DNA from 3 places in the Rahnella sp. ATs2 genome. Region 2 is predicted to be linked to each of the others. Evidence: predicted binding sites of a transcription regulator. Region 2 holds the regulator's gene; each other region holds the start of a gene.
What was found. The regulator CRP, encoded in region 2, controls carbon source genes, mostly activating them, when cyclic AMP is high. The targets are predictions, from matches to a motif close to ATGTGANNNNNNTCACAT.

Region 1 (8,123 bases), on a different contig from region 2:
CCAGATCTTCCGCTTCTGATTCACTCAGCGCCTGACTGGCGGACGAGAAGCCAAGCAGCGACAGTAATAGTAAACACAATGTTGTTTTTTTCATCGGCGTGTTCTTGTTCTTTTAGATAGAAAGTCAGAAAGACTTGGCTCACAAACAGTTAAAAGGACGTTACCATATTTGCACTGAGCGGCACCAAATTTCTTTTCCCGCTGAGCCGCTTGACCTTCCCCTTAGGGGAAGGGTTAGGCTGTCGTACTATTATGGCACGCTCACGCCATCCGTCTGGCAATTGCCCTCATAAGGACTGAAAAATGAACCGTCGTGATTTCGTAAAATGGACAACCCTGATGGGGGCCGCCAGTACGCTGCCCGGCTGGAGCCGCTTCGCGCTCGCCGCAGACCGCCCTGCATTGCCCATTCCTGCGCTGCTGGAACCGGATATCCGCAACGCTATTATGCTGACGTTGCAGCGCGGTCAGAGCCAGTTTTTGCCCGGTGTTAACACCGAAACCTGGGGCGTTAACGGTAATCTTCTCGGCCCGGCGCTGCGTATCCGTCGCGGCAAACAGGTCGATGTCACCGTTAATAACCGTCTGGATGTTGCCAGCACCGTTCACTGGCACGGGCTGGAAATCCCCGGTGACGTCGATGGTGGCCCTCAGGCACTGATCGCTCCGGGTCAGAAAAGAAAAGTCAGTTTCACACTCGATCAGCCAGCGTCGACCTGCTGGTTCCATCCGCATCCGCATCAGACCAGCGGTTATCAGGTGGCGATGGGTCTGGCCGGTATGGTGCTGATTGAAGATGAAGCCAGCGACCTGTTGCAGATCCCGAAACGCTGGGGCGTGGATGATATTCCGGTCATTTTGCAGGATAAACGCCTGAACGACGCCGGACAGATAGATTATCAGATGGACGTGATGACCGCGGCTGTCGGCTGGTTCGGGCAACATATGCTGACCAACGGCGCAGTTTATCCGCAGCACGGTATTTCCCGCGGCTGGATGCGTTTTCGTCTGCTCAATGGCTGTAATGCGCGCTCGCTGCACATCGCCACCAGTGACCAGCGGCCAATGTACGTCATCGCCAGCGACGGCGGTTTCCTGCCTGAACCGGTGAAAGTCAGCGATTTATCCTTGCTGATGGGCGAACGTTTTGAAGTGCTGATTGATTGCAGCGACGGCAAAGCCTTTGATCTGGTTACGCTGCCGGTGAAACAGATGGGTATGACGCTGGCACCGTTCGACAAACCGTTGCCGGTGCTGCGTATTCAGCCGACGCTGACGCAAAGCGGCAGTTCTCTGCCGGACACGCTGGTGCCGCTGCCTGCGCTGGTGTCCGTCGATAATCTGCCAACCCGCTGGCTGCAACTGATGATGGATCCGCAACTGGACCAGCAGGGTATGGCGGCGCTGATGAAACGCTATGGCCACAATGCGATGGCTGGCATGAGCATGGATCATGGCGGCGGCGATATGGCAGCAATGCCGGGCATGTCGGGTTCAGAACATGACGGTCACGGCAGCATGGCGGGTATGGATATGAGCAAATCGTCCGCCGGTTACGACTTCATGCAGGGCAACAAAATTAACGGCAAAGCCTATGACATGAATGTGCCCGCTTTCGATGTGAAACAAGGCCAGTACGAAAAATGGACTATTTCCGGCGAGGGCGACATGATGCTGCATCCTTTCCATATCCACGGCACGCAGTTCCGTATTCTTTCTGAAAATGGTCAGCCTGTGCCGCCGCACCGGCAGGGCTGGAAAGATATCGTGCGCGTTGAGGGTGCCCGCAGTGAAGTTCTGGTCCGCTTCAACCATCTGGCCAATAAACAACATGCTTATATGGCGCACTGTCATCTGCTGGAACATGAAGATACCGGCATGATGCTTGGATTTACGGTGTCGGCGTAACGGGTTTTACTTTCTGTAGTTTCTTAAAAGTTTCTAAAAATAAGCTGGCCTGAGACGTTCCTCCGGTCAGTCTCACCCCTCTTTCTTCCTGCTCCCTTCTTCTTCCTGTAATGCCTCTTGATTATCAATCTTTCAAATTGAAAGGTTAAACTTTCAAAATGTGATCAATATATAATTAATATAAATTCATAATGATTATATTTTCAGCGTGGAGTAACAAAACATGAAAGCGTAAACCCACGATCCCCTACAGGAGAAGATGATGATTGATGTAATAACGCACGGTGCCGAGTGGTTTATCGGCCTGTTTCAAAAAGGCGGTGAGGTGTTTGTCGGGATGGTCACCGGCATCCTGCCTCTCTTAATCAGTTTGCTGGTAGTCATGAACGCGCTGATTGTTTTTGTCGGACAACGGCGAATCGAACGTCTGGCACAGCGCTGTGCTGGCAATCCGATTTCGCGCTACCTGCTGCTGCCGGTGATTGGCACCTTTGTTTTCTGCAACCCGATGACCCTCAGCCTCGGGCGCTTTATGCCCGAAATCTACAAACCCAGCTATTACGCCGCTGGCTCTTACAGCTGCCATTCCATGAACGGTCTCTTCCCGCACATCAACCCCGGCGAACTGTTTGTGTATCTCGGCGTTGCCAGCGGGCTGACCACGCTGGGACTGCCGCTCGGACCGCTGGCCGTCAGTTATTTCCTGGTCGGTATGGTGACCAATTTCTTCCGCGGCTGGATAACGGATCTCACCACTCGCATCTTCGAACGCAAGATGGGCATTCAGCTGGATCGTCAGGTGCAGCTGTAGGCAGGTTCCAGTCTATTCAAAATCCAATTCTAAAAACCGGAGCAGAAAATGAGCGTTACGATCCGTATTAACCGGGGTGAAGGTGGCTGGGGTGGTCCGCTGTTGATTGACGCGGTGCCCGGCAAAAAAGTGGTGTATATCACGGCGGGCACGCGCCCGGCGATTGTCGACAAGCTGGCGGAACTGACCGGCTGGGAAACGGTGGATGGTTTTAAAGAAGGCGAACCTCCTGCGGAAGAAATCGGTGTGGCGGTTATCGACTGCGGCGGCACGCTGCGCTGCGGCATTTATCCTAAACGGCGCATCCCGACCATAAACATCCATTCGACCGGCAAGTCCGGCCCGCTGGCGCAGTTTATTACCGAAGACATTTACGTTTCCGGTGTCCGCGAGAATGACATTGTTATTGAAAGCACAGACGCCGCGGAACCGGTAACGACGACGCCGAAACCGGCTGCGTCTGCGGCAGGGCGCGACTACGACACCACCAAAAAAATCACCGAACAGAGCGACGGCCTGCTGGCGAAAGTCGGTATGGGTATGGGCTCCGGCGTCGCCGTGTTGTTCCAGGCCGGACGCGACACGATTGATACCGTACTTAAAACCATCCTGCCATTTATGGCGTTCGTGGCGGCGCTGATCGGCATCATTATGGCCTCCGGGCTGGGGGATCTGGTGGCGCACGGGCTGACGCCGCTGGCGAAAAGCCCGGTCGGGCTGGTGATGCTGGCGCTGATCTGTTCCTTCCCGCTGCTATCTCCTTTCCTCGGCCCCGGCGCGGTCATTGCGCAGGTTATCGGTGTGCTGGTGGGTGTGCAGATCGGGCTGGGCAATATCCCGCCACATCTGGCGCTGCCTGCACTTTTCGCCATCAACGCTCAGGCGGCCTGCGATTTCATTCCCGTCGGATTGTCGCTGGCCGAAGCCAAACAGGACACCGTGCGTGTTGGCGTGCCCTCGGTGCTGGTCAGCCGTTTTCTGACCGGCGCACCGACGGTACTTATCGCCTGGGCCGCTTCCGCTTTCATCTATCAGTAAGGAGTCATCGTGCAAACCATTTATCAGACCACTATCACGCAAATCGGCGACTTCGCGCGTGAGGCGCTGACCGACCAGATGCTGATCACCTTCCGTGAAGGCGCACCGGCAGACATTCAGGACTATTGCTTCATTCATCAGCACGGGAAAACCGAAGGGGAATTGCACCGCGGCGCTTACATGGAACTTGCCGATGTGCGATATCCGGTGACCGCCGTGGGCGACGTGGCGATGCAAAACCTGCGCGAGCTGGGGCATATCACCCTGCGTTTTGACGGCAGTGCCGAGGCTGAATTCCCCGGCAGCGTCCATGTAAAAGGCACCACGCCCGACGATATTCCGCTGGGCAGCGTATTGAAATTTATCGATTAACTATCAGAATCAGGAGTCAGTTATGGAACAGGTTGCAGTCGTGATCGGCGGGGGACAGACGCTGGGCGCATTTCTCTGTCAGGGGCTGGCTGAATCCGGCTATCGCGTGGCGGTGGCGGATCTCAATGAGAAGAATGCCGCGTCGGTGGCAGAACAGATTAACCAGCAGTTTGGTGAGGATCGGGCATTCGGATTTACGGTCGATGCCACGAATGAGGCCAGCGTAGAGCAACTGGCGAAAGCGGTGGATCAGACGTTTGGCAGGGTCAGTTTGCTGGTGTACAGCGCGGGAATGGCGAAAGCATCGCCGATCACCGACTTCGCTCTCAACGACTTTGATCTCTCACTGCAGGTCAATCTGGTGGGGTATTTCCTCTGTGCCCGTGAGTTTTCCCGTCTGATGATCCGCGACCGTATTCCGGGACGGATTATCCAGATCAACTCTAAATCCGGCAAAGTGGGCAGCAAACATAATGCCGGTTACAGCGCGGCAAAATTCGGCGGCGTCGGGCTGACGCAGTCTCTGGCGCTGGATCTGGCGGAATATGGCATCACCGTGCATTCACTGATGCTGGGTAATTTGCTCAAATCGCCGATGTTCCAGTCATTATTGCCGCAGTACGCCAAAAAGCTTGGCATTAAGGCCGATGAAGTCGAGCAATATTACATTGATAAAGTGCCGCTGAAACGCGGGTGCGACTATCAGGATGTGCTGGATATGCTGCTGTTTTACGCCAGCGATAAAGCTTCATATTGCACCGGTCAGTCGATCAATATCACCGGTGGTCAGGTGATGTTCTGATGCCATCCGCCCCTGTTTTGCAGGGGCGGATGACTATTTTAATGAGCAAATCATGTTACTCAGAAAGTCATGTTAAGGAGAAAAGATGACCCCGACTTCGGCATTAATCCTCTGTGCGGTGCTGGCCTGGGTGGCGCAAATCGCGCTGGGCTGGTGGCAGTTGCAGCGCTTTAACCGGGCATTCGACAAGTTGTGTTTGCAGGGCAATGTGGGCGTCGGGCGTTCCGGCGGACGTTTCAAACCGAGAGTGGTGCTGGCGCTGGCTTTCGATCAACAGGAAAAAGTCTGTGACGGATTTTTACTGCGCGGCCTGACGATTTTTGCCAGCCCTCAGCCGGTTTCATCGCTTAATGGCATGAGCCGGGAACAATTGATGACAGGTGTGATCTTCCCGAAAGATCCGAATATTCAAACTGCACTATCATTAGCGATTGAACCGAAATCATGATATTTTCACTTTAAAAGCTATTATCTTTCAAAAAGAATGATGGCAGTGAATTTATCTTAAAATTTGAGCGAAAATCGTGATGAAACCTAAGCAACGGCAGGCGGCGATACTGGAGCACTTGCAGCAATTTGGAAAGACGGCGGTGGACGATCTCGCCGCGCATTTCGCCACAACCGGCACCACTATTCGTAAAGATCTCACCCTGCTGGAAGAAGAGGGCGCAGTGATCCGCACTTACGGCGGCGTGGTGCTGAGTCGCGAGGAAGGTGATCAGCCTATTGATCGTAAAACACACATCAATACCGGCAAAAAACTGCGCATCGCCCGCGCGGCCATTCAGGAAATTCAGGACGGCGACTCGCTGATTTTCGATGCGGGCAGTACCGTGATGCAGATGGTGCCTTTCCTGAGTCAGTTCAATAACATCACTGTCATGACCAACAGCCTGCATATCGTCAATGCGCTGGTGGAGCTGGATAACGACCAGACAATCCTGATGCCGGGCGGCACATACCGCAAAAAATCGTCTTCCTTCCACGGCAGCCTTGCCGAAAGTGCCTTTGATAAATTCAACTTCGATAAGCTGTTTATCGGCGCTGATGGCGTTGATCTCGATGGCGGTGTCACCACATTCAACGAAGTTCACGGCGTCAGTCAGGCGATGTGTAAAGCGGCTGAACGTCTTTTCCTGCTGGTGGATTCGTCAAAATTTGGCCGTAAAAGCCCGAATGTGGTGTGCCATTTAAGCAAGGTCGATACGCTGATCACGGACAGCGGGTTAAGCCAGCAATATCGTGATGCTATCGAAAAGTTGGGGATCCGCATTATTTTAGTCGGGGAAGACGATGAGTGACGCATTACTAAATTACGCACGTGAAACGCTTGAGATTGAAATAGAAGAAGCCCGCCGGTTACTGACGCGGCTGGATGATAATTTCCTCTGCGCCTGCCGCTTATTGCTGAACTGTAGCGGCAAAGCCGTCATTTCCGGTATGGGAAAATCCGGTCATATCGGTAAGAAAATTGCGGCCTCACTGGCCAGCACCGGCACACCGGCGTTCTTTGTGCATCCCGCCGAAGCGCTGCACGGCGATCTGGGCATGATCGGCAGTGAAGACGTGATGATTTTTATTTCCTATTCCGGCCGGGCAAAAGAGCTGGATCTGATCCTGCCATTGTTAAAAGAAAACCAAACTCGTCTGATTGCCATCACCGGCGGCAAAGATTCGCCGCTGGCGCTGGCAGCCGATTGTGTGCTGGATATCAGCGTTGAGCGCGAAGCCTGCCCGATGGGACTGGCACCGACCTCGAGCGCGGTAAATACCTTAATGATGGGCGATGCGCTGGCGATGGCGCTGATGCGACACCGTGGTTTTGGCGCGGAAGACTTCGCCCGTTCACACCCTGGCGGCAGTCTGGGGGCGCGTTTGCTGAATCGCGTGCATCATCTGATGCGTTCCGGCGATCGTCTGCCGGTGGTCGACAGTCAGAAAAATGTCATGGACGCGATGCTGGAACTGAGCCGCACCGGCCTGGGGCTGATTGCGGTATGCGACGCCAGCCTGCATGTGGTTGGCGTGTTCACCGATGGCGATTTACGTCGCTGGCTGGTCAAAGGCCACAGCCTGCACGACCCGCTGGCCGATGCCATGAGTCGTCCCGGTTATCAGCTTCCGGCACAATGGCGGGCAGGCGAGGCACTCGAAGCCCTGCATCAGCAAAATATCAGCGCCGCGCCGGTGGTCGATAGCGAAGGCGTGCTGGTCGGTGCGATCAACCTGCATGACCTGCATCAGGCCGGTATTGGCTGACACCGGCGTTACTCCCCGGCGGGTTCTTTGATATAATCCTTTCCACTATATGGTCGCTGCTTTCCTAAAAAGCAGCGATAAATATTCTTAAATCAGGTGGTTAGTCTTTATATGAAACATCGCGTTGACGTCATGATTTCCGAACAGGAAGTCAAAACCCGAATTGCCGAGTTGGGCCGTGAAATCACCGAACACTACCGCGACAGCGGCAGCGAAATGGTGCTGGTTGGATTGCTGCGCGGTTCGTTCATGTTCATGGCTGACCTGTGTCGCGCCGTGGATGTACCGCACGAAGTGGACTTCATGACCGCCTCAAGCTACGGCAACGGCATGTCCACCACCCGCGACGTGAAGATCCTTAAAGATCTCGACGAAGACATTCGTGGTAAAGATGTCTTGATCGTCGAAGACATCATCGATTCCGGCAATACGCTGAGCAAAGTGCGTGAAATCCTGCAACTGCGCGGCCCGAAATCTCTGGCCATTTGCACCCTGCTGGATAAACCGGAACGCCGCGAAGTTGACGTTAAAGTTGAATACGTCGGCTTCCCGATCCCCGACGAATTCGTTGTCGGTTACGGCATCGACTACGCCCAGCGTTATCGTCATCTGCCGTACGTCGGCAAGGTTGTGATGCTGGACGAGTAGTGAATAGCTACCCGATTTAGCCATTTCCGCCGCGGGCAGTGCTCGCATTCCTCATGGACTTTATGTCCACTGCGGATGCTCAGCGCTGGGCGCGCCAGAACTGACGTCATCGGCTACGCCTCACACAGCAGTTAATTAAAACGGCCTACAGATTTGGAGGCCGTTTTTTTATTTAGAATATGTGATAAACCTGCATTGTTTGAATGATTTATTGAGGGTATTTTTTTCTGGCTTCATTAAATGAGATTGGCTGGTCCGTTTAGTCAATAATTATCTAACAGACTT
Region 2 (8,123 bases):
CTTGTGCTTCCGGCGGATTGGGCACAAAAATCACAATCGCTACGGCGATGGCAAAAGCCAGCAATCCGAGAATGGAGAACGATCCGCGCCAGCCAAGATGATCCAGGCTGTAAACCGCAATCAGCGGTCCGGCAGTCATCGCCAGTCCGGCGGAAGACAGCAAAATCGACTGCGCAAAGGTTCGCTTCTCAACTGCGAAATTAGACACTACGGCTTTGGCGCAGGACGCAGGATAGCCGGAATGGCCGACGCCGGAGAGAAACCGGAACGTGACCAGTAATCCCAGGCTGAGGCCCAGCGTTCCGAAACACAGCGCGAAGCCGCCCAGCAAGAACAGCGACATGCCGAGCACTTTTTTGTAGCCGAACCGGTCATTCAGCCAGCCCGCAGGGATCTGAAACAGCGAATAGGCCAGGAAGAAAATGCCGGTGATATACCCCAGCTGTTCAGGTTGCAGATTAAATTCGCGCTCGATGGGCAGCAGCGCAAAGCCCATCACTGTTTTATCGATATACACCACGGCATAACCGACAAATAGCAGGAAGATCATCAGGGAACGACTTTTCATAGCGGATATCCCTTTTTGTTATCACCACGTCAGATTTTCTCACTGCCGGATGAATCGTAAAATGCGACATGCATCACGTAATCAACTGAATAACAACATATTATTTTTCGCGATCCTGACGCTATCAGCTTTACAGCGTGACCATAAGATGCAATTTTTGGGCGGGTGATGCTTTTTACTGATAGGGATCGTGATGCGCTATTTGCCGAAATTGCAGCAACTGAAGGTATTCCAGCAGGTTATCCGCAGCGGCAGTATTCGCGGCGCGGCGCGGGCGTTGAATCAGTCACAACCGGCGGTCAGCAGAACATTGCGTGAACTGGAACAAACGCTCGATACGCAGCTGATCGTGCGTGGCAATCAGGGGATGACGCTGACCGAAACGGGGCGGGCATTTGCACAGCGTATGCAATTTATCCTCGAAGAGCTTGAGCGCGCCGCCGATGAAATTCGCCAGATCGAACAATATTCGCAGGGCTCCGTCGCCATTGGATTTTCATCGCTGCTGGCGCTGACGGTTTTTCCCGGACTGGCAGGAGAATTTAAGACGCAGTTTCCGCAGTCCAAACTGCTGATCAAAGAAGGGCAACTTTCCACGTTATTACCTGCACTGCGCGAAGGGAAACTGGATTTCGCGGTCGGTACCGCCGGGCCGGGATTTCCGCTGGAAGATCTGGTACGTGAGCCACTGTTCAGCGCACCTTTCTGCGTTATCGCCCGGCGTGGACATCCGCTGGCAGGCTCCACAACTCTGGAGGAATTACAGGATGCGCGCTGGCTGTTGCCCGAAACGGATATGGGGTATTACCAGCAAATCAGGGTATCGATGGGAGGATTTCATCAGCCGGCAGCGGAAATGCCGGTGCATACAGATTCGGTGGTGTGCGGGCTAAATATGGTGTTGCAGTCTGATTATCTGACCATTGTGGCGCGGGCGATGAAAGCGCCGTTCGGATTGCAGGACAGGCTGAGTGTGCTCAATATCGATACCCTGCCGCAGGCGGAATATTGCGTGCTTTACTCGCAAAAATCGCCGCTGACGTTTGCCGCGCGGCGATTTTTGGATTTATTGCGCAGCCAGTGCCACGCGTATGACTGGTCGTAACTTATTCGACGCTGATCACTTCAAAGCTGTGCGTGATGGTCGCCGCTTTGCCGAGCATCAGGGACACAGAGCAGTACTTTTCCGCAGACAGGCTAACGGCACGTTCGACAATCTTATCGGTGAGATCTTTACCGGTGACGATAAAATGCAGATTGATGTGCGTGAACAGGCGCGGCGCTTCTTCGCGGCGTTGTGAGGTCAGCTTGACTTCACAATCACGCACGTCATTACGGCCTTTTTGCAAAATAGACACCACATCAATCGCGCTGCAACCGCCTGCGGACATCAGCAGCATTTCCATCGGGCTGGGTGCTTTATCGCCCGCATTACCATCCATAGAAATCTGGTGGCCTGACGCTGACTCGCCTAAAAACGTCAGCCCTTCTACCCATTTTACGCGTGCGTGCATGAACTATTCTCCCGGTGAATAAACTCGTCGAATTCCGCTCCCAGAGTACCCTTTCACCTAAAATCTGGCAACGTAACCCGATCGCCATCATGCTGAAGCGAGACAACAGAAGACAGCATTGCAAACCTGTGCTACAAACAAAGCCGAAACATACTTTCCAGTGAATTGCGGTGACGGTTTTCGCGGTTTAAGAACAGAACCCACGGTGATAACGGCAATAATCAGGCTGTTTCACTCCGACACCCGCTTGCAGCATTTCTGGGGAGTTATATGCTGAAAGGGCGCTTTTTTTATGAAGTGCCGTACAGGGAACTCTGAGCCCTGTGATTTTGGGCAGCGATAACAACAGAGGATAATAGCAAATGGTTCTCGGCAAGCCACAAACAGACCCGACTCTTGAATGGTTCCTGTCTCACTGTCATATACATAAGTATCCTTCTAAAAGTACGCTGATTCACCAGGGTGAAAAAGCCGAAACGCTTTACTACATCGTGAAAGGGTCAGTTGCTGTCCTTATCAAGGATGAAGAAGGCAAAGAAATGATACTGTCCTACCTTAACCAAGGTGACTTCATCGGCGAGCTGGGACTCTTCGAAGAAGGTCAGGAACGTAGTGCGTGGGTTCGTGCAAAAACTGCCTGTGAAGTGGCTGAAATTTCTTATAAAAAATTCCGCCAGCTGATTCAGGTTAACCCGGATATTCTGATGCGTCTTTCCGCGCAGATGGCAAACCGTCTGCAAGTGACGTCAGAGAAAGTCGGCAACCTGGCCTTCCTCGACGTAACAGGGCGTATCGCTCAAACTCTCCTTAATCTGGCTAAACAGCCTGATGCGATGACCCATCCGGACGGGATGCAAATCAAGATCACCCGTCAGGAAATCGGCCAAATCGTCGGTTGTTCACGTGAAACAGTCGGACGTATTCTCAAAATGCTTGAAGATCAAAGTCTGATCTCGGCACACGGTAAAACGATTGTCGTTTACGGCACACGTTAATCCCTTAAAAATCGGCGCGGCAGAATACTGTCGCGCCTTTTTTATGGGCTAAGCTTTATCCATGACGCTATGGCGAAGACTGTTTTACCATCCGGAAGTTAACTACGCGCTGCGCCAGACGCTGGTGTTGTGCCTGCCCGTTGGTATCTGCTGGTTGTTCGGCAATCTGCAAATGGGGCTGCTGTTCTCTCTTTGTCCTGCCTGCTGCAACGTCGCGGGCCTCGATACTCCGCATAAACGCTTTTTCAAACGCCTGATAATTGGCGGAACGCTCTTTGCCGTGAGCAGCATTCTGTTGCAAGTGATGCTGGAAAGCTGGCACATTCCCCTGCCGCTCATCATGTTGTCGCTGGCATTACTGCTTGGCGTGACCGGCGAAATCAGCCCGTTGCATGCGCGGCTGTTGCCCGGCGCGCTGGTGGCGACCATCTTTACACTGAGTATGGTCGGCGTTCGCCCGATATGGCAGGCGCCGGTGCTTTTCGCCGCCGGTACGGCCTGGTACGGATTATTTAACTGGGCGTGGTTTCGCATATCGGAAGAACAGCCGATGCGCGAAACGCTCAGCCAGCTCTATCTGCAACTCGCGGATTACTTCGAAGCTAAATACAGCCTGCTGACGCAACACACCGATCCTGAAACCGCGTTACCCCCGTTGCTGACGCGCCAGCAGCAGGTCATCGACCTGATTGCCCTGCTCTATCAGCAACTGCACATGCTGCCGCAACACGGCCATCATCATCACCATAAAAGACTGTTTCAGCGTTTTCAGGTCGCGCTTGATTTGCAGGAGCACATCACGGTGAGCCTGCATCAGCCGGAAGAAGTGCAGAAGCTGGTGGAAGAAAGCCACGCCGAAGCGGTTATCCGCCGTAATGCGCAGGTGATTTCCGCCCGTCTGCGGGTCATCGCCGACGACATTCTTTATCACCGTTTATCCGCGCGGTTTACGATGGCCAACGAGCTGGCCGCGCTGGAGAAAATCGCCGCGCGCAATCCTGAGAACCCGGTCGGCCAGTTTTGCTACTACCACTTCAGCCGCATTGCACGCCTGCTGCGGACACAGCGCCCGTTGTACAAACGTGACCTGATGAACACTCAGCCGCGTTTACCCTTCTGGCCTGCGCTGAAAAGCTATCTTTCCTTCAAATCTGTCGCCCTGCGCAATGCCGCCCGTCTGGGGATCATTCTGGCGATTGGCAGCAGCCTGGGGCTGTTCTTTAATCTGCCCAAGCCCTACTGGATTTTGCTGACCATCATGCTGGTCAGCCAGAACGGTTATAACGCCACGCGCGTGCGTATCCAGCACCGTGCGCTGGGCACGCTGGCCGGATTGCTGATTGCCGCCGGATTGCTGAAGCTGGAATTACCCGAAGGCATCACGCTGATGTGTATGCTGATCGTCACGCTGGTGTCGTATACCGTGCTGCGTAAAAACTACGGGCTGGCGATGGTCGGCATGACCGTGACGGCGGTATATACCCTGCAACTGCTGGCGATGAACGGCGTGCATTTTCTGGTACCGCGGCTGGTGGATACGCTGATCGGCTGCGCCCTGGCGTTCGGCGGCACCATCTGGCTGTGGCCGCAATGGCAAAGCGGATTACTGCGCCAGAATGCGCACCAGGCGCTGGAAACCTTTCAGGATGCTATCCGCTTACTGCTTGAGGAAAATCCGGATACCTCGAAGCTTGCCTACACCCGCATGCAGGTCAATCAGGCGCACAACAAGCTTTTCACGTCACTGAATCAGGCCATGCAGGAGCCCGGCTTTAACTCGCATTATCTGGCGGATATGCGCCTGTGGGTGACGCACAGCCAGTTCATTGTCGAGCACATCAACGCAATGACCATTCTCGCCCGCGAGCATTACATGCTGCCGGAGAAACTGGCGACGGAGTATTTACAGACCTGTGAAATTGCGTTGCAAAGTTGTCAGCAGCGACTGCTTTATGACGGGCCGGGCAATGAGAACACGCTGATCAATGCACCGGAACTGCATCCTGATATGCCCCTGACCGAGATGGAACGCCACCTGCGGCGTGTGATTTCACATCTCAGCGTGATGCATACTATTTCGTCACTGGCGTGGAAGCAGAGGCCACATCATGGGATCTGGTTGACGCGGAAGGCGTGAAGGGGAATGCCCCTTTCAAATCCCCGTTTTACTGGCTTGCAGCCAGACTGCTTTTTAAAGCTAATCGGAGAATATTTCGGTTTCTCAAGTACGGGGATCACTTAACGCGCTGCGCCGAAACCGCCCAAAGGAAGAAAGTGCTTTTCCTCCTTTGGATTCCTCCTCGCTTTTTCAACACGCGCTCCGCTCGCTGGCTATGTTTCAGCAACCGCTGCGACAGGCTGGAAATCTTGCCGCTGCGCGGTTCCCTCTCCCGGTCCTGAAGCCCTGGGTCTTCAGGCCGCTCCGTTCGGCAAGATTTCTGAATCGCCCGCAGGATCTCAAATTCAACGGCAGACTGTTTTTTATCTTTTAGATAAGTTGATTGGCGTGCTCAAAAATGGCACCGAATGAACGGTTCGAGACCAGAGGCTCGAAGCCTGAAATTCGGGAATCGCTTAGCGATGACATTTTGCGCCACCCACGAATGCACCAGCACATGTCCGTCATGCCTGCGGCAGCGCGCAGTAAAAAAGCGAGGGGAGTGCAGAGGGGAAAAGCCTTTCCCCTCTGCTCGGTTTCGGCGCACAAGGCCTTGTGATAACCGTTATTGAAAAACCGAAATTTACTCAGTCAGTTGCAAAGATAGGGCCGTGGGGCTCACCCCCCACAAACTTTCCCCACCGCTTTCTCAAACCTTTCCATCCCCTCTTCAATATCCGCGAAGTCGATAACAAGCGAGGGCGCAAACCGCATGACGTTCGGTCCGGCGACCAGCATCATCAGGCCGAATTCGGCGGCGGCGGCATGGAATTCGCCTGCACGATTTTTAAACGCGTCGGAAAGCTCAGCGCCAATCAGCAAACCCTGACCGCGGAACTCGCTGAAGATGTGATATTTCTGATTGATGGCCTCCAGCGCGCTGATAAATTTCTCGCGACGCTCGTTGATACCGGCCAGCACGTCTGGCGTATTGATGATATCCAGTGCGGCTTCAGCGACGGCGCAGGCCAGCGGGTTACCGCCGTAAGTGGTGCCGTGTTTGCCCGGTTCCATCACCGAGGCCACTTCTTCGGTTGCCAGCATGGCGGAAACCGGGAAGCCGCCGCCCAGCGCTTTGGCGGTGGTCAGGATATCCGGCGTCACGCCGTAATGCATATAGCTGAACAACTTACCGCTGCGCCCCATGCCGCTTTGTACTTCGTCCAGTACCAGCAGCGCATTATGTTTATCGCAAAGCTCGCGCAGCCCTTGCAGGAACTCTTTAGTGGCCGGAGTGACTCCGCCTTCACCCTGAACGGGTTCGACAACGATCGCACAGGTGTGATCGTCGATGACCGCTTTTACCGCGTCCAGATCGTTAAACGGCACGTGGACAATGTCAGCCGGTTTCGGGCCGAAGCCGTCGGAATATTTTGGCTGACCGCCGACAGAAACGGTAAACAATGTGCGGCCATGGAAAGCGTTATGGAAAGCAATGATCTTACTTTTGTACGGGCTGTGGCGATGGGAAGCGTAATAACGCGCCAGTTTAAAAGCAGCTTCATTGGCTTCAGCGCCGGAGTTGGCAAAAAATACGCGGTCTGCAAAGGTCGCGTCGATCAGCTTCTGAGCCAGTCGCAGCGCGGGTTCGTTGGTAAACACGTTGCTGACATGCCACAGGGTTTCGCCCTGTTCGTGTAACGCTTTTACCAGTGCCGGATGGCAATGCCCGAGCGCCGTCACCGCGATACCACCGGCGAAATCAACGTATTCGGTGCCCTGCTGATCCCAGACACGACTGCCTTTACCTTTAACAGGAATAAATTTCGCAGGTGAATAAACCGGCAAAATCACTTTGTCGAACGTACCCCGATCTACCGCTGATTTTTCTGCCATAACCCTTCGCCCTTACTGATAGTGATGTGAAAATATAATCATAAAATATGCATAAAAAATCACACACAGGCAAACAGAAATCGCACCTGATGGGTAAGTAATTTTTGCAGCGATGTTAACGAGGAATTAAACGGTTAGATTTTAAGGAAATTATCCAGAAGCTGATGCCCCTGCTCGCTCAGAATGCTTTCCGGGTGAAACTGCACCCCGTGCAGCGGCAAGGTTTTGTGCATGATGCCCATGATTTCATCGCGCTCGCCGTCGCGCTCTGTCCAGGCGGTGACGTCAAAACAGTCCGGCAGCGTTTCGGGCGCCACCACCAGCGAATGGTAGCGGGTGACAGTCAGCGGATTATTCAGCCCGGTAAATACGCTCTGGCCGGTATGTCGCACCGGCGATGTTTTACCGTGGATAGCCTGACGCGCCCGCACGATTTTCGCGCCGAACGCCTGCGCCATGGCCTGATGCCCGAGGCACACGCCGAGGATCGGCAAACGGGTGGAGAAATGCGTGATGGCTTGCAGGGAAATACCCGCCTGATCCGGTGTGCAGGGGCCGGGAGAAATCACCAGATGCGACGGAGCAAGTTGCTCTATATCGGTCAGCGTCAGCTGATCGTTACGCAGCACTTTCACCTCAGCGCCCAGCTCGCAAAAATATTGATAAAGGTTGTAGGTGAAGGAGTCGTAGTTGTCGATCAGCAGCAGCATAGCGTTCCCGGTAAAAGTCAAAAATTTACCGGGCAATTCTACGCATTTTTCAGCACAGGCTTCAGTATTTTGTCGCTCTGATCTTGCGCATCAATGTTCGTCATCGATTTCACTGATCACTTCATTGAAGATGGCGACCAGATCGGTTTCATCACCAAACACCGCCGTTTTATTGGCGGACAGCCAGCGTTCACGGCTGATGCTGGACCAGTCGATGTCATACCCGGCGTGGATAACCAGCTGCTCGACAAAAATCCTCAACACCCGCCCGTTGCCCTCGCGAAAAGGATGCAACAAATTCAGGCCGGTATAATAGTGAGCCAGCCGCTCGGCAAGCTTATC
Region 3 (8,123 bases), on a different contig from region 2:
AAATCTATTTATTAGCTAAGAAAAGTCGACTCTTGTAGGAAGTAACTGGAAATTGCAGGTTTTATGCACTATGTGCAGCAATCGGTTGCGGATCACAGTTTTAGGGTTTGTTTTATGCAACGTCTGAAAGTGGCAAGGCGTTGTCCCACCCCCGCTTCTGGTATAAATATGAAAAATAAAATTATTGCAGCAGGCGCTTTGATGGCTTTGTCCTACAGCGCGACCGTGCTCGCTGATGATAGCAAGGGCGAATTTGTTTCTGACTGGTGGCACCAGAGTGTTAACGTCGTAGGCAGCGCAGATACCCGTTTCGGGCCGACACTGCGTAACGATGTTTACCTTGAATATGAAGCGTTTGCGCACAAAGACTGGTTTGATTTCTACGGCTATATCGATATTCCTAAAACCTTCGGCGCCGGTAACGGTAACGACACCGGTATCTGGGATAAAAACGGTTCTCCGCTGTTTATGGAAATCGAACCGCGTTTCTCTATTGATAAGCTGACCGGCACTGATCTGAGCTTTGGCCCGTTCAAAGAGTGGTATTTCGCGAACAACTATATCTACGATATGGGGCCGGACAGCGAAAACCGTCAGAACACTTGGTACATGGGTCTGGGCACCGATATTGATACCGGCCTGCCGATGAGCCTGTCTCTGAACGTGTATGCAAAATACCAGTGGGAAAACTACAACGCTGCCAACGAAAACAGCTGGGACGGTTACCGTTTCAAAGTGAAATACTTTGTTCCGCTGACACAGTTGTGGGGTGGCAACCTGAGCTACATCGGGTTCACCAACTTCGACTGGGGCTCCTCACTCGGTGATGACGATATGCGTGACGTGAACGGCAACAAAGCACGTTCCAACAACTCTATCGCCTCAAGCCATATTCTGTCCCTGAACTACACGCACTGGCATTACTCGTTCGTGGCGCGTTACTTCCACAACGGCGGCCAGTGGGCTGACGGCGCAGAGCTGAACTTCGGCAACGGTAACTTCGATGTGAAGTCCACCGGCTGGGGTTACTACGGCGTGATCGGCTACAACTTCTGATCCCCGAATCTGACCTGTAAAACCCGGCTTATGTCGGGTTTTTTGTTTTTATTTCCCAACGATCATTGAGTGTGCAGGGAACTTTTTTAGCTATTGCGCGAAAAATGTACACAAGGGGAGGCGATCCCAACGCGCCGTTGTGGCATAATGCGCGCCAAATCACATTTCCCAATTAAGAGCGAGCGTTGTGCTAAGTACTTACAACATCACCATGCAATTCGGCAGCAAGCCGTTATTTGAAAACATTAACGTGAAATTTGGCGGCGGTAACCGTTATGGCCTGATTGGCGCGAACGGTTGTGGCAAGTCCACTTTCATGAAGATCCTCGGTGGCGATTTAGTGCCTTCTGGCGGTAACGTCGTTCTTGATCCGAACGAACGTCTGGGTAAATTACGCCAGGATCAGTTCGCCTTCGAACAGTTCAGCGTGCTGGACACCGTGATCATGGGCCACACCGAATTGTGGGAAGTGAAGGAAGAGCGCGACCGCATTTACGCCATGGCGGAAATGAGCGAAGAAGACGGCTACAAAGTGGCTGATCTGGAAGTCGCTTACGGTGAAATGGACGGCTACAGTGCAGAATCCCGTGCCGGCGAACTGCTGCTGGGCGTAGGCATTCCTGTTGAGCAACATTATGGTCCGATGAGCGAAATCGCGCCGGGCTTTAAACTGCGTGTGCTTCTGGCGCAGGCACTGTTCTCCGACCCGGAAATTCTGCTGCTCGACGAACCGACGAACAACCTGGACATCGATACTATTCGCTGGCTGGAGCAGGTGCTGAACGAACGTAACAGCACCATGATCATCATTTCGCATGACCGTCACTTCCTGAACATGGTGTGTACGCACATGGCGGATCTGGACTACGGCGAACTGCGTGTTTATCCGGGCAACTACGATGAATACATGACGGCGGCAACGCAGGCTCGTGAGCTTCTGACAGCTAATAACGCCAAGAAGAAAGCGCAGATTGCTGAACTGCAATCGTTCGTTAGCCGCTTCAGCGCCAACGCCTCTAAATCTAAACAGGCAACGTCCCGCGCCCGTCAGATTGATAAAATTCAGCTCGATGAAATCAAAGCATCCAGCCGTCAGAACCCTTACATGCGTTTCGAGCAGGACAAAAAACTGTTCCGTAATGCGCTGGAAGTGGAAAAGATCACCAAAGGTTTCGACAACGGTCCGCTGTTTAAAAACCTCGGCCTGATGCTGGAAGTCGGCGAGAAAGTCGCGATTCTGGGTGCCAACGGTATCGGTAAATCGACCCTGCTGAAAACGCTGGTCGGTGAGCATGAGCCTGAAAGCGGTTCAGTGAAATGGTCTGAAAACTCTAAAATCGGTTATTACGCGCAGGATCACGAATACGAATTCGACGATACCCTGAACGTATTCGACTGGATGAGCCAGTGGAAATCCGAGAAAGACGATGAGCAGGCTGTACGCGGTGTGTTAGGCCGTCTGCTGTTCGGTCAGGACGATATCAAGAAGAAAGTGAAAGTGCTTTCCGGTGGTGAGAAAGGTCGTATGTTATTCGGGAAACTGATGATGCAACGTCCAAACATCCTGATTATGGATGAACCAACCAACCACCTTGATATGGAATCCATCGAGTCACTGAACATGGCGCTGGAAATGTACGAAGGAACGCTGATCTTCGTTTCCCACGACCGTGAATTCGTCAGCTCACTGGCAACGCGTATTCTGGAAATGACACCGACCCGTGTGATTGATTTCTCTGGTAACTACGAAGATTACCTGCGTAGCCAGGGCATCAATTAAACCTCGTCATCCTTCAAGCTGTCTCTGCGTTGGCTTTCCTCACAAACCCCGGTCACATACTGATGTATGCTCCCGGGGATTTGTTCAGTTGCCGCCTGGATACAACTCGAATGATTTAGAGGTTCTTATTATTTAAAAACCGCCGCCGATAAAGGCGGTTTTTTTGTGTCTGGATTTACCGATTCAACAATCACCACACACTTCACAATGCGGATCTTTGATCAGTTTCATTTCGCGAAACTGCAACGTCATGGCGTCGAACATCAGCAGTTTTCCGCGTGGGGTTTCGCCAAATTTTGTCAGCAGTTTGATGGTTTCCATCGCCTGCAAGCTGCCGATGGTGCCGACCAGCGGGGCCATGACGCCAGCTTCCACGCAGGTCAGTGCATTTTCACCGAATAACCGGCTCAGGCAGCGATAGCAGGGTTCCTGCGGCTGGTAGGTAAATACGCTGAGCTGACCTTCCATACGGATAGCGGCGCCGGAGACCAGCGGTTTTTTCTGCGCGAAACATTCACTGTTCAGCTGATTACGCGTCGTGACATTGTCGGTGCAATCCACCACCACGTCGCAGGCGGCGATCAGTTCGCGTAATAAATCGTCATCCGCCTGAGCATTTACCTGATTTAAGCGGATGTGCGGATTGATTGCCGCCAGCGCTATGGCGGCGGAGTCGACTTTCGGCATCCCGATCCGCGCGTCAGTGTGCAGCGTCTGGCGTTGCAGGTTTGAGAGCGATACCGTATCGAAATCCAGCAGCGTTAATGTGCCGGTGCCTGCCGCCGCCAGATATTGCGCGGCGGCGCAGCCTAAACCTCCCAGCCCGACAATCAGCGCGTGGCTGGCTTTCAGCTGTTCCTGCGCATCAAAATCAAACCCTTTCAGTACTATCTGGCGGTTATAGCGCAGGGTTTCAGCGTCCGTCAGTTCCGGCAGAGTCGCCATGTTCAGCTCCGCAGCAGCGCGTTAAAAGGCTCGACTTCAACGATTTCGCCAGCCGTAACATTGTCGCGTTCACGCTCAAGCACGATAAAACAGTTAGCCTGGCTGAATGAGCTGAAGACGTGCGATCCCTGATGGCCGGTAGTGCGCACTTCCAGCTGACCTTCTGCATTGGTGCTGAAAATACCGCGCTGGAAATCGAGGCGTCCCGGCGATTTTTTCAGCGGCGTTACGGCTTTCGCTTTCAGACGTGGCGGGAACTGCCAGGCACTGTGACCGGAAAGCTGAGCGATAAATGGCTGAACCAGCTGATAAAACGTCAGTGCAGCCGACACCGGATTACCCGGCAGTCCGCAGAACCAGCTGTCTTTCAGTTTTCCGAAAGCAAACGGTTTGCCCGGTTTCATGGCCAGTTTCCAGAAACCAATTTCGCCCAGTTCGTCCAGCATCTGTTTGGTGTAATCGGCCTCACCGACGGAAACACCGCCGCTGGAAATTACCAAATCGGCAAATTCATTGGCTTCTTCAAACGCTTTACGCAATGCCTGCGGATCGTCGCGGATAATGCCTAAATCCAGCACCGTACAACCGAGTTGCTCCAGCATCAGACGCACGGCAAACCGGTTCGTGTCATAAATCTGGCCTTCCTGCAGAGGCGTACCGACAGGTTGTAGCTCATCACCGGTGGAAAATACGGCGACTTTCAGCGGCTTCCAGACTTGTACTTCAGTCACGCCAAGGGACGCCAGCAGCGGTAATTCTGCTGCACCCAGACGCACGCCAGCAGGCAAAACGCTGTCGCCTTGCTTAATGTCGTCTCCGGTCAGGCGGATATTCTGGCCTTTTTGCGCCGTTGCAGTGAAACGTATCCCCGCGTCTGAAACTTCTGCCTGTTCCTGCATGATCACTGTGTCGGCACCGGCCGGAACCGGCGCACCGGTCATGATGCGGATACAGGTTCCGGCAGGCCATTCGCCATGAAAAGGCGCGCCGGCAAAGGCTTTTCCCGCCACCGGCAGGACGGCACCCTCGTGCAGGTCTTCAATGCGCAGGGCATAACCGTCCATCGCGGAGTTATCAAAAGGCGGGACAAAAATCGGGGAAAGCACCGGTGCCGCAGTAATACGGCCAGCGGCGGTTGCCAGTGGCAGCGATTCGGCATCCTGCGCTGTTTTTTTCGGAACGTAAGCGCGCATTTTATCCAGCGCTTCCTGAAGTGAGATCAAGCCTGCAGTGTTGAATTCCATCAAAATTCCTTAGTGATTCAGCCCGGCCACGCGGGCGTACTCACCGGCGACGGACGGGAAAATGGGGCATGAGCATAGTATGACAGAGAATCGGGACGAACCAAAAATCGCTGAAGGCGTAAAAACTTCGTGGGGATTTCTGAAAAATTGAGATCGATCCCAAAAATACGGATGTAACGCGGTTATCATAGTTACCGTTATTTGTGATTTGTGTCACATATCTGTCATATACACAGGAATAACCGGTGCTTAAAAAAAATCGCCATCAGGCCATCCTTCAGTTGGTAGAACAACATGAAGTGTTACAGGTTAGCGAACTGGCACAATCGCTGGATGTGAGTCTTGAAACGATCCGACGTGATTTGAGTGAAATGCAGGACAAGGGATTGATTTTACGCCGCCATGGACGCGCGCGTCGTCTGGCCGCTCAGCCTGAAACATCCTGGCTAAACAGTTTGCAGCGCTGCCCGCAGCTTTAAAGGCGCAGCTAAATAAGAAAAGGGAAGGCTTTTATGCCTTCCCTTTTTTATGCATGAATTTATGCGTAGTAAATGTTATGCCGCCATTTCGCGGTGGATTTTTTCCGCTTTACTGCGCACACCGGCGATGATCACCGCCAGCACCAGCAGAACGTAAGATACGGTCGCGATATTCAGCGCCCAGAACAGGCCGTATTCGCGATAAATGAATGATGAGAAGGAAGCGAAAATCAGCGTACCGACGGAAGCCGTCGTCAGCAGCGCAGAGGTCAGCGTAGGAGGTGAGTTTTTCACCTGCAGGCTGCCGTAGCTCATCAGGCCGGAGAACATACCGGAGTTACAGAAGCCGAACAGGCCAACCGCAATCATCACCAGCGTGGTGTTTTCGTTGTGTGTCACCACAAACAGGCTGATTAACCCGACGATGGCCGACGCAAACAGGAAGGTACGCAGTTTCACAAAACGCACGGTGAACTGGTTCAGGAACAGGCCAATCGCTTTCACCATCCAGTAAGTGGTGATGTAGATCGCCGCTTTGTCAGTGTCCAGACCGAAATGCTCATGCAACCAGCTTGGCATCCACAGGGTGAAAACCAGTTCGCTGAAGACGAAGGCGAACAGGGCAAAACACAGCACGTACGCCGCGAAGCCCCACGGCTCTTTCGCTTCCCGCTCGCTTTTCGCCACTTTTTCCGGCTGCGCAACGGTCGGGAATTTCTGACCCACACACAGCAGGATCATCAGCACGCTCAGCGTACCCATGATGCCGTACATCGCCAGCCAGCTCGCGCCATGCTTGAACAGGAAACCGAGCACCAGAGACAGCGTCATGCCGGAAAGCGCAAAGAAGAAGTCGGTGAAGATTAAGTTGGCGGAACGCTTTTTCGGGTCGTCATTAATACGCACAACTAGATAGCTGCCAATCGACATCATCAGGCCAGCTGTCGCACCAATCAGGAAAACGCCGATGCCGAACAGGGTAATCGACGGCATCACGAACAGCGCGATACAGGTCAGGATGGTGACAATTGACCCGGTGATCAGCTGCTTGCCCAGATCGAACTTACGCATCAGGATGCCACTGATCATAATCGGCAGGAATAAACCGATGTTCATCAGTGAGAACATGAGGCCGATAAAGGCCGGATCTTTATTAAAAGCCGTCGCGACTGGCCCGATAACAATACCCAGAGTGGAGACGAGTCCCCCTGTAAAAAAGTAACTTAGCCACGAAATCACATTAAGACGCGGGCGGTTATAAACAGTTTCCATAAACTGATTTCCTAAAAAGAGAAAATAAAAAGTCGCGGTAAGCTTATCCAGAGGTGCTTTTGCCGCGATTAGGACGTTTATTATTGCTGTTCTCTGGTGATTTGTCCCGCATGTATATTCAATTGCAGCATTTGTTTTTCCTAAACAATCTAAGCAATTAGCGCCATTTTGGTGGCGATGCATTTCTGCTTTACATACTGTAGCGGGCTAAATATAGTCAAAAAACAGGTCAACATCTTCCATACATAAATACAACATCGAAAGGTGCAGTGCTAATGAGTTCTTCTACTGATAATTCAGCGGCTTCCGTTTCGAACAAGAAGCGTCCGGTCATCGCTATTCATGGTGGTGCCGGGGCAATAACCCGTGCGGCAATGAGCGCCGAAAAAGAACAACTTTACCTGGCCGAACTGGAAAGGATTGTCAGTGCCGGGCAGGCGATTCTGGCCGCGGGTGGCAGCGCACTGGACGCCGTAACTGAAGCTGTGCGCCTGCTGGAAGAATGCCCGTTATTTAATGCCGGTAAAGGTGCGGTATTTACCCATCAGGGTACGCATGAATTAGATGCCTGCATTATGGATGGCCGCACGCTGGATGCCGGTGCGATTTGCGGCGTCAGCCATATCCGCAATCCTGTTATGACCGCCCGTAAGGTGCTGGAAAACAGCCCGCACGTCCTGTTCACCGGTGCAGGCGCAGAAGATTTTGCCCGTGCCAATGGTCAGGAAATGGTGGAACCAGCGTATTTCTTCACTCAGGAACGTTATGACCAGTTGCAGCGCGCCATCGCCGCGGATACCGGCGTAATGCTCGATCACGACGGGGCGACTCTGAATGCTTCAGGCGACCCGATTGATCCGGAACGTAAATTTGGCACCGTAGGCGCGGTGGCGATAGATGAATTCGGTGATCTGGCGGCGGCAACATCGACCGGCGGAATGACCAACAAACAGGCCGGACGCGTCGGTGATTCGCCGATTATTGGCGCCGGTTGTTACGCCAGCAACAATACGGTGGCGATTTCCAGCACCGGCACAGGTGAAGTGTTTATGCGTACCGTCGCTGCTTACGACGTGGCGGCGCTGATGGAATACGCCGGTTTAACGCTGGCAGAAGCGACACACAAAGTGGTGCAGGAAAAATTGCTGCCACTGGGCGGGAGCGGCGGGATGATCGCCGTCGATAAATTTGGCAACGTGGAACTGCCTTTCAACAGTGAAGGTATGTATCGCGGCTTTGCCCGCGTGGGCGAAGCACCTGTCGTCAGTATTTACCGCTCATGACCCATTCCCTGACTCTGCCTCCCGACCACGTTCTGGCGGTCAGCCAGCTCAGCGTGCAGTTCGC

Region 1: srlA (PTS glucitol/sorbitol transporter subunit IIC) is a predicted target of CRP. The motif match lies at 2,067-2,084, and genes of this name have one in related genera.
Region 3: ACJY2G_RS08395 (ABC-F family ATPase) is a predicted target of CRP. The motif match lies at 1,204-1,221, and genes of this name have one in related genera.

The regions. Positions count from the first base shown of each region.
Region 1 covers NZ_JBLYPL010000005.1:221,887-230,009, reverse strand. Annotated here, with positions in the region: gene ACJY2G_RS06980 (YacC family pilotin-like protein) at 1-94, opposite strand, end outside; gene cueO (multicopper oxidase CueO) at 304-1,908, shown strand; gene srlA (PTS glucitol/sorbitol transporter subunit IIC) at 2,171-2,719, shown strand; gene srlE (PTS glucitol/sorbitol transporter subunit IIB) at 2,768-3,757, shown strand; gene srlB (PTS glucitol/sorbitol transporter subunit IIA) at 3,767-4,129, shown strand; gene srlD (sorbitol-6-phosphate dehydrogenase) at 4,152-4,931, shown strand; gene gutM (transcriptional regulator GutM) at 5,017-5,379, shown strand; gene srlR (glucitol operon DNA-binding transcriptional repressor SrlR) at 5,459-6,232, shown strand; gene gutQ (arabinose-5-phosphate isomerase GutQ) at 6,225-7,190, shown strand; gene hpt (hypoxanthine phosphoribosyltransferase) at 7,302-7,838, shown strand.
Region 2 covers NZ_JBLYPL010000013.1:17,248-25,370, forward strand. Annotated here, with positions in the region: gene ACJY2G_RS15230 (MFS transporter) at 1-568, opposite strand, end outside; gene ACJY2G_RS15235 (LysR substrate-binding domain-containing protein) at 762-1,673, shown strand; gene ACJY2G_RS15240 (OsmC family protein) at 1,675-2,082, opposite strand; gene crp (cAMP-activated global transcriptional regulator CRP) at 2,445-3,077, shown strand; gene ACJY2G_RS15250 (YccS/YhfK family putative transporter) at 3,139-5,214, shown strand; gene argD (bifunctional acetylornithine/succinyldiaminopimelate transaminase) at 5,854-7,071, opposite strand; gene ACJY2G_RS15260 (aminodeoxychorismate synthase component II) at 7,206-7,781, opposite strand; gene ACJY2G_RS15265 (putative adenosine monophosphate-protein transferase Fic) at 7,872-8,123, opposite strand, start outside.
Region 3 covers NZ_JBLYPL010000006.1:268,878-277,000, forward strand. Annotated here, with positions in the region: gene ACJY2G_RS08390 (nucleoside-specific channel-forming protein Tsx) at 169-1,056, shown strand; gene ACJY2G_RS08395 (ABC-F family ATPase) at 1,244-2,836, shown strand; gene moeB (molybdopterin-synthase adenylyltransferase MoeB) at 3,020-3,781, opposite strand; gene moeA (molybdopterin molybdotransferase MoeA) at 3,784-5,025, opposite strand; gene ACJY2G_RS08410 (DeoR family transcriptional regulator) at 5,271-5,504, shown strand; gene tsgA (MFS transporter TsgA) at 5,580-6,776, opposite strand; gene ACJY2G_RS08420 (isoaspartyl peptidase/L-asparaginase family protein) at 7,052-8,059, shown strand; gene ACJY2G_RS08425 (dipeptide ABC transporter ATP-binding protein) at 8,056-8,123, shown strand, end outside.